Regions from separate parts of the Marinomonas sp. AWM4_232 genome, predicted to be linked through region 1. Evidence: predicted binding sites of a transcription regulator. Region 1 holds the regulator's gene; the other holds the start of a gene.
The links. Region 1 encodes sigma-54, which starts transcription at its own class of promoters, with help from an activator protein. Its sites were predicted from a motif close to TGGCACNNNNNTTGCTNT; they were not measured.
Positions count from the first base shown of each region.

Region 2: a site for sigma-54 is predicted at 2,157-2,174, ahead of ACXAC1_RS06055 (NCS1 family nucleobase:cation symporter-1). Genes of this name have one in related genera too.

Region 1 is NZ_JBSWTA010000001.1:4,041,153-4,045,814, forward strand. It holds gene lptA (lipopolysaccharide transport periplasmic protein LptA) at 1-266, shown strand, start outside; gene lptB (LPS export ABC transporter ATP-binding protein) at 271-996, shown strand; gene ACXAC1_RS19195 (RNA polymerase factor sigma-54) at 1,074-2,558, shown strand; gene ACXAC1_RS19200 (PTS sugar transporter subunit IIA) at 2,571-3,020, shown strand; gene ACXAC1_RS19205 (HPr family phosphocarrier protein) at 3,031-3,300, shown strand; partial or broken gene mgtE (magnesium transporter) at 3,305-4,656, shown strand.
Region 2 is NZ_JBSWTA010000001.1:1,269,072-1,273,733, reverse strand. It holds gene puuE (allantoinase PuuE) at 1-513, opposite strand, end outside; gene ACXAC1_RS06065 (aspartate/glutamate racemase family protein) at 530-1,261, opposite strand; gene ACXAC1_RS06060 (GntR family transcriptional regulator) at 1,266-1,931, opposite strand; gene ACXAC1_RS06055 (NCS1 family nucleobase:cation symporter-1) at 2,212-3,651, shown strand; gene ACXAC1_RS06050 (putative manganese transporter) at 3,732-4,662, opposite strand, start outside.

The DNA.
Region 1 (4,662 bases):
CCGCGAAAGGAACACCTTCACTATTTACTCAACAGCTAAATGAAGCTGGCGATCAAATGAAAGCAACTGGCAACACATTGAATTACAACGTTGCGAACGGGCAACTGGAAATCCATAAAAACGGCTACCTCCAGCGCGGCGAAGACGAAATTTCAGCCGACTTTATTCATTATATATTGAATAACGGCACTTTTAATGCTGAAAACCGTGGTAGTGGTCGCGTTAACATGACCCTGCAACCCGTCCAAAGCGAACAGGCAAACTAGACACATGGCGATTCTTGAAGCAAAACATTTAGCCAAAAGCTATAAAAAACGCCAAGTAGTGAAAGACGTTTCACTAGAAGTTCGTTCCGGCGAAGCTGTCGGCTTGTTAGGACCTAACGGTGCAGGTAAAACGACTTGTTTTTATATGATCGTTGGTATGGTTTCAAATGACCTAGGCGGCATTTTCATTGATGGCGAAGATGTCACCAAAGACGCCATGCACAGTCGCGCTCAAAAAGGCATTGGTTATTTACCGCAAGAAGCCTCTATCTTCCGTAAAATGACAGTAGAAGATAACCTTCTCGCGATACTTGAGACGCGAAAAGATCTCACTAAGGCAGCACGTATCGCTAAAATGGAAAGCCTACTTGAGGAGTTCCACGTCACCCATATTCGCAAAAATCTAGGTATGGCTTTATCGGGCGGCGAACGACGCCGCGTAGAAATTGCACGCGCTCTGGCCATGAACCCTAAATTTGTCCTATTAGATGAACCTTTTGCCGGTGTCGACCCAATATCGGTTGGTGATATAAAAGGCATCATCAAACACTTACAAGCCAGTGGAATCGGAGTACTGATTACGGATCATAACGTTCGCGAAACATTAGACATTTGTGATAAGGCTTATATCGTTGGCAATGGCCGTATCATTGCATCAGGCGAAGCCGAGGCCGTTATAAACAACGAACAAGTTAAGAAAATCTACCTAGGCGACGACTTCAAACTATAAGCCCCCTTATTTTTCCTATGAAAAGGGAGTACTATGCACAAGTCATTCCAAATACTTAATTATAAAAGAGTTGCGCTATGAAGCAGTCCCTGCAACTTAAAATCGGACAACAGTTAACCATGACGCCACAACTGCAGCAGGCAATTAAATTGCTGCAGTTGTCGACTCTTGATTTGCAACAAGAAATTCATGAGTTTCTTGAATCCAATCCATTATTGGAATTGGACGAAGAAGAAGGTTTTCAAACTGAGAGCGATTCACGTCAAACTGAGCTTAGTACGTCAGGCGAATCCAATAACGAAAGCTCCGAAATCAGCTCCGAGACACCTCAGCTCGAGTCTGAGTGGACGGAAAGCATCCCTAACGAACTGTCTATAGACAGCAATTGGGATGACACATACCAAAATTCTGCAGCTGCAGCTGATACCCCAGCTTTTGAAGGCGAACAAGATCTCGACGGCAGAAATGCTCTGTCCGAAGACATGCAAGACCACTTAATCTGGCAGCTTAATCTGACTCATATGTCAGACCGTGACATTGAAATTGCTTATGCAATTATTGATAGCGTGCAAACAGATGGCTATCTATCAATGAGCTTAGAAGAGATTTTCCAGGCTTTAACCGTCGAACTCGAAGATCTAGAGCTTGATGAAGTGACTGCCGTGCAACACCGCTTACAACGCTTCGATCCTGTTGGTGTTTGCTCACAAGATTTACGTGAATGCCTGCTTGTACAACTGGAAGCTTATCAAGAACACCCTCTTTATCGAGCGACTTTTAGCGTGGTCGATCAACACCTTGCCTTGCTTGGCAACAGAGACTACGCGCAACTTAGCCGTAAGACCAAGCTTAAAGAAGAAGCACTGAAAGAAGTTATCACCCTAATTCAGCAACTCAACCCGAGACCTGGGTCGTTGATTGATACCAGTGAAACAGACTATGTTATCCCTGATGTTACCGTGAAGAAAAACAATGGCGTTTGGCAAGTAGAGCTAAACAACGACGCTCTGCCACCGGTTAAGATTAACGAAACCTACTCGGCTATGGTGAACTCCAAAGCATCAAGCGATGATATTTCCTATATAAAAAATTCTTTACAAGAAGCTAAATGGTTTATGAAAAGCCTACAGAGCCGCAACGAGACTTTACTAAAAGTTGCTAGCTGCATTGTATCGAAACAAGTTGAGTTCTTTGAAATTGGCGAAGAAGCCATGAAACCTATGGTTTTGCATGACGTTGCCGAAGAAGTAGGTATGCATGAATCCACTATTTCACGTGTTACAACGCAAAAATACATGCATACCCCCCGAGGCATTTTCGAACTGAAATACTTCTTCTCTAGTCATGTAAACACTTCATCTGGTGGCGAGTGTTCGTCCACAGCCATTCGTGCCATGATTAAGAAGTTGGTAGCAGATGAGCCACCTAAAAAGCCATTAAGTGACAATAAACTAGCAACTATTTTAGCCGACCAGGGCATTCAAGTTGCTCGACGCACTGTTGCAAAGTACCGTGAAGCGATGAACATTCCGCCATCAAACGAGCGGAAGCGACTGATTTAAAGGCCAGCAAATATGTCAGTTAAAAATTTAGTAAAAACAGATCTAGTGTTTGCGAAACAACAGATCTCTAGTAAAAAACGATTGTTAGAGCAGTTAGCCGAATCAGTTAGCGATCGACTACACTGTAACGCAGATGAAGTTTATGACGCCCTGCTCGGACGCGAAAAGCTGGGCAGCACAGGCATTGGCAATGGCATTGCGATACCGCACTGCCGTCTTGAGCAAGTAAACAGTGCTACGCTGGTATTAATGTCACTAGAAGAGCCAATTGATTTTGACGCAATTGATCGACGTCCCGTTGACCTAATTTTTGCCTTATTAGTTCCGCCACATCAGTGTGACGAGCACTTAGCCACTCTCGCGCAGATCGCGGAACTAGCACAAGCAGAACAGAAGTTAAATCAATTGAGAGAAAAACAAAACAACGAAGACTTGTTTGAAGCGTTTAACGCTTTACTGTAAGGACACCCTCATGCTGGAACAATCAGTCGAAATTATCAATAAATTGGGGCTTCATGCTCGCGCGGCTGGCAAGTTGGTAGAAACAACAAGCCGATTTACATCTGACATCACGATCGAGAAAGAAGGCCGAAACGTTGATGGAAAGAGCATTATGGCAATGATGATGCTTGCCGCTGCGAAAGGTACGACCATAAATGTGAAAGTAAACGGAGAGGACGAGGCCGCAGCAATGGAAGCCATCATCGAACTTATTAATGATCGATTTGGAGAAGGCGAATAGCCGAATGAGCGATCAGTCCACTTTAGAACACTTACAGACGGTTGCCGAATCTCTTGAATCCGGCGCCACCATGCAAATTCGTTATTTGCTCAATGGTGCTCTACCTGCACAGGACGTTGCTCGCCTTCTAGAATCTTCCCCCCTAAAGAGCGTAAACTTCTTTGGGAACTGATTGATCATGCTAATCAAGGAGATGTCTTACAATACGTCTCAGAAGAGATTAGTGTTCAATTCATGAAGGACATGGATACCGAGCGTTTATTAGCGGTATCTGAACACTTCGACAATGATGACTTAGCAGACATCCTGCAACAGCTTCCTGAAACCTTGGTTAAGGAAGTGCTGGCCTCCATGACCGCACAAAATCGTGCGCGCATGGAATCCTTAATGAGTTACTCTGAGGATTCGGCCGGTGGCTTGATGAACACCGACACGATAACGATTCGGCCAAATATTACTATCGATATCGTGTTCCGTTTCCTACGACGACACTCGGAACTCCCAGAAATGACTGATAACCTATTGGTTGTCAGTAGATCCGATCGCTTTCTGGGGACTCTCCCCCTGCGCAAACTCCTAGTAGCCGATACGGACACCATAGTCCGTGACATCATGGAAACGGACTGTGATGTCATTTATGCCCATCAAAGCGCCGCCGAAGTTGCGCAGCTTTTTGAAAAGATGGACTTGGTCTCTGCCCCTGTCATTGATCCGGAAACAAAAAAACTACTTGGTCGCATCACCATTGATGACGTCGTAGACGTTATCCGAGACGAAGCAGAACACTCGATGCTACAAATGGCTGGTTTAGATGATGACGAGGACACCTTTGCCCCCATCATGCAAACCACTCGACGTAGGGCAGTTTGGCTTGGCATCAATTTGATTACTGCATTTATTGCTTCTTACGTTATTGGTCTTTTCCAAGACACACTAGATAAAGTCGTTGCACTAGCGATTTTAATGCCGATTGTTGCGAGCATGGGAGGCATTGCAGGCTCACAAGTCCTAACACTTGTAATTCGGGGCATTGCCTTAAACCAAATTGGCTCATCGAATGCTAGATGGCTCTTGAACAGAGAGGTCGTCGTTGGCTTGATAAATGGTGTATTATGGGCCTCCGTAATCGCTTTGCTCACAACCGTATGGTTTGGAGACATTAAAATTGCTTACGTCATAGCTGGCGCGATTGTTATCAACCTTTTGTTTGCTGCATTGACAGGTACATTGTTACCCATCGCATTGAAAAAGCTTGGTATTGACCCTGCTTTAGCGGGAAGTGTTATTTTGACAACCGTGACCGATGTGATTGGCTTTTTGTCTTTCTTGGGCTTAGCCACACTCTTTTTACTATAGAACGAT
Region 2 (4,662 bases), 2.8 Mb from region 1:
GTTTGGTGAGTCACGGCCCGTGTACCAGCCCATTGGCATGACGCCAGTAATGTCTTTGATGATTTGTAGTGCTTGTTGCATGTGCTGGCGTTCTTCTTCAATGGACATTTCTTGGTAATGAATCCATTTCAGACCGTGGCACACTAATTCGTGGCCGCCTTCGACAAAGGCTTTTGCGACGTCTGGATTACGTTGCAGCGCCGTTGCGATGGCGAAGATTGATAAGGGTAAGCCGCGCTTTTCAAACTCATTCAATATGCGCCACACACCATTACGAGAGCCGTATTCATATAGGGACTCCATACTCATGTGGCGATCTTTAAACGGCTGCGCACCAAAGATCTCAGATAAAAATGTTTCGGCGTGCTCATCTCCGTGTAACACACAGTTCTCGCCACCTTCTTCGAAGTTCAGTACAAATTGCAGTGCGATACGGGCTTTATTCGGCCATTCTACCTTGGGTAAGTTGTCGCGACCGTATCCGGCGTAATCTCGTTCTAAATAATGTTTCATGCTGTACTACCTTATGCTAGCGATTCCAATGCTCATAGCGGCCGATAAAAGGTTTGTTGACAGGCGCGCCATATTGACCAGTTTTGGCGGTCTTAAGTCCTAACTGGTGCAAACTTTCTGCCAGTTTTACCGCCGCGGCAACGCCATCCACAATTGGTACGGGCAGTTCAGCTCTAAGGCGGTCCACTAGGGCGGACATGCCTGCGCAGCCCAGAACAATGGCTTCTGCACCATCTTCATTGATAGCCGCCAGACATTCATCGCGTAACTGACGGTAGGCGCTTGGTTCAATATGCTCTAACGCCAGTACTGGTATATCCGTTGCTCGCACGCCACTGCACAGGTGCTGGTAGCCATATTTGTGTAGTAGGTGCTCACTAGCTGGGACTGTTCGAGACAACGTCGTCACCACGCCAAATTTATGGCCGACCGTGCTGGCGAATTTGAAAGCGGCTTCAGCAATACCGATCACAGGGGCATCTGCCAGTTCACGGGCGGCATCCAGTGCTGGATCACCGAAGCAGGCGATAATGTGCGCATCGACGCCCATTGCTTTGCCTTTTTGAACTTGATCCAACATTGCCGCGCCGGCAATGACTTCATCAAACGCGCATTCGATGCTTTTAGGGCCATGCTCTGGTGTGCTGGCAATGATGTCACTGTCTGGCAATGCGATCTGGCGCGCACTAGCCGCCATGGCGTCGGTCATACCCGCGCTGGTGTTTGGATTAATAATTTGGATACGCATGGGGTCACTCTGCAAACAGACGATGGAAGTCGATGTTTTGTTCTTCTTGGCTTTCCAGAACTAACGAGGCTTTGATGTCTTGCAGGTGATGAGTCATCCACTGGCGAGCTTTCTTCGTTTCCTGTTGATCCAGTAAGTCCAGAAGTTGGGCATGGTCACCGCAATCACAACTCACGCTACTACGGGTTCCATACGCGGCAATGACCAACGAGGAGCGATAGCACAGTTGCTCAACAAAGGCGGCCAGCACACTATTGCCTGCGATCTTGGCTAGCTCGTAGTGAAAACGAGCTGTGGCTTGGATTTGGGTGGCCATATCCCCTTGGTGCTCAGCTTGGTGTTCATCCTCCACTAGATCACGAAAGTACTCTGAGTGGTCTTTGCTCCAGTGTTGCTGTAATGAGGAGATCAGTTGAGGCTCGATTAAGATACGACTGTCGAGGACTTCGAGGGCTTCTTCTTCGCTTGGGTGATTGACTTGCGCGCCTTTGTTGCGAGCAATGACGACGAAATGTTCTAGCGCGAGGCGTTGCAGCACCTTACGAATTCCCGTGCGGCTGACGCCAAACGCTTCGGATAAACGGTCTTCTGGCAGGCGAGCACCAGGGGGTAATTGATGTTCGACGATGGCTTTTAATATCTTCTGGTAAATCTTTTCGTCATTCGACATATACGCTAACACCTATATAAATTGTATACGATGTATCGGATAAATTTGTATACATTGATTTCAATATAGCACGTCAATAATGTTTCAGCATCTTTAATTAGTGGTCATTAAATTGCGCACAATCATGAGGCTTTTAATGCTTTGCGTGTTACCTTTTGGGGCATAATTTGAATGTTTTATCGCTTAAATTGGAGAAAAGATGTGTGGTTTTGGGTTCTGATGAGTTGGCATATAAATTGTATTCAACGATTGTATACAATTAAACAAAAGGAACCTGCGGATGAAATCACAACTACCGGTGAGCCCACGGCTCAGTAATGAGGACTTAAAGCCTGATACCCAGCAAAAGTGGGGGTGGTACAGTATTTTTGCGTTTTGGATGTCGGATGTGCATAGCGTTGGGGGGTATGTATTTGCTGCCAGTCTATTTGCCTTAGGGTTAAATGGCATTCAAGTGTTTATCAGCTTATTGGTCGGTATCTCGATTGTTTTGGTGTTTGCTAATTTAATGGGCAAACCTGGACAAAAAGCAGGTGCCCCCTTTCCTGTGATCGCTCGTATGTCATTTGGTGTCTTTGGTGCCAATATCCCTGCGGTGATTCGTGGTTTGATCGCAGTTGTTTGGTACGGTATTCAAACCTTCCTAGCGTCCAGCTCTTTCATTATTTTGCTGTTGTATTTCTTCCCAGGTATGGCGACGCTGGCAGACGATAGTTTCCTTGGTCTTTCTTACCTTGGCTGGATTGGTTTCACTGCTATGTGGATCCTACAAGGCATTGTTTTCATGTTCGGTATGGACATGATCCGTAAAGTGATCGATTGGTCTGGCCCTGCTATTTACGTGGCGATGTTTGCCTTATGTGTGTACATGGTGAACCTAGCAGGTTGGGAAAACATTAGCTTTACTCTAGGCGATGCCAGCCTTTCTGGTATGGATGCCATCATGCAGATGATCATTGCGATTGCGCTGGTAGCGGGCTACTTTGCAGGGCCAACGCTGAACTTTAGTGACTTCTCGCGCTACTGTGCTAGTTACAAGCAATTGAAGTTCGGCAACCTACTTGGCCTGCCATTCAACTTTATCTTGTTCTCAGTGTTCAGCGTGGTGATTGTATCTGCATCGATTCCGGTGTTTGGTGAAATGATCACGGACCCAGTAGAAACGGTACGTCGCCTCGACTCAGGTATGATCACCGTATTGGGCGCAATGACCTTTATCTTCGCGACCGTGGGTATCAACATCGTCGCCAACTTCGTCGCACCAGCGTTCGACTTCTCTAACGTATCGCCACAGAAGATCAGCTTCAAAGCGGGCGGTTTTATCGCAGCATTTGGTTCGGTGCTGCTAATGCCTTGGAACCTATTTAATAACCCAGAAGTGATTCATTACACGGTTGATGTGCTTGCTGCCATGATTGGCCCGCTATACGGCATTATCATTGTTGACTACTTCTTTATTAAGAAAGGCAAAATCGATATCGATTCCCTGTATACAGAATCTGAGCAGGGCATTTACTGGTACGACAACGGTATCAATAAGAAAAGTGTCTACGCTCTAGTGATTGCCGGTATCGTCGCCATCTTCTGTAGCTTCGTCTTCACCGCATTGGCGAACTACGCACTGTTTATCGGCGGCTTCACCGCAGCGTTCTTATACCGCTATCTAATGGAGCCTGAGCGCGTCGCCTTGCACGGCTTAGACCTTGCCAAGCAAAGCTAATTGCTTCAAAAAAGGTCTGTTGTCCCTATGACTGACCTTGCCTCGTTTGCCTGCTGCGTTCTTCGAATCAGCAGGCTTTTTTACATTTCAACCAGCCAATAAAAGCCATAGCCTGCGATCAGTGCGGGGATAAATGAGTAAAGGGTCGCTAAAAAGGCGGCTTTCGGTGCTAAAGCGATGGCTGGAAAGAGTGCATCGCCGTCGTTACTGACGGCGTTAGCGATGAGAGCCGACAAAGGGATGGTGTTTTGAATATAGAAACTGGTCACAAGGATCTGAGGACCGCACCCCGGTAGCAAACCAATAAGTGCTGCGACTAAAATGGAACCACTTTGCCAAGTGTGCAGAAACTCAAATATCGTTTCACCACCAGCGAGCATGATCAACTCAAAAGCGATAAATGCGAGCACCACCCAGCTGGTCACAAATTGAGTGTCCTGAGCTACTTTCCTGAGCCAATGTTTAGGAAGCTCATTGGCGTTCTCCCTAGTCAATTCTGAGTAGCGGTCGCTTTTGGCAGACAGCGCCCAAAGCAACAAACAGCTAAAACCTGCCATGGCTCCAAGTGTCTCGATACTATGCTCTGGCAATCCAATAAGACCATTGACGTCATACTGCATGGCGACCAGTAATGCCACCGCTGTCATAGGAACAATCAAGACGCACCAGAAGACAATGCTTAGTTTCGCGATCAAAATATCTATCGTGTGCAGCGAGGGTTTTGACGTTGCGGTAGTGTCCCCATTCTGTTCATTAGTTGAGGGCATGGCTAATGGCGGTGAAGGCAGGAAGCGGTTGGTGAACAATCCAGATATTACCCCAACAGCCATACATAAAGGCAAAACGATCAGAGCATCTTGGGGACGCTGGCTGACCAATAAAAACGCTGCGTCTCCCATTGTACTTGTGAGTACAGCAACCACCGCACCGAAGCGAATTTGGCCTTTGGTGTATTGTGTGATGATAACAATGGCGCCTCCACAGCCAGGTAATACCCCCATAAGGCTAGCG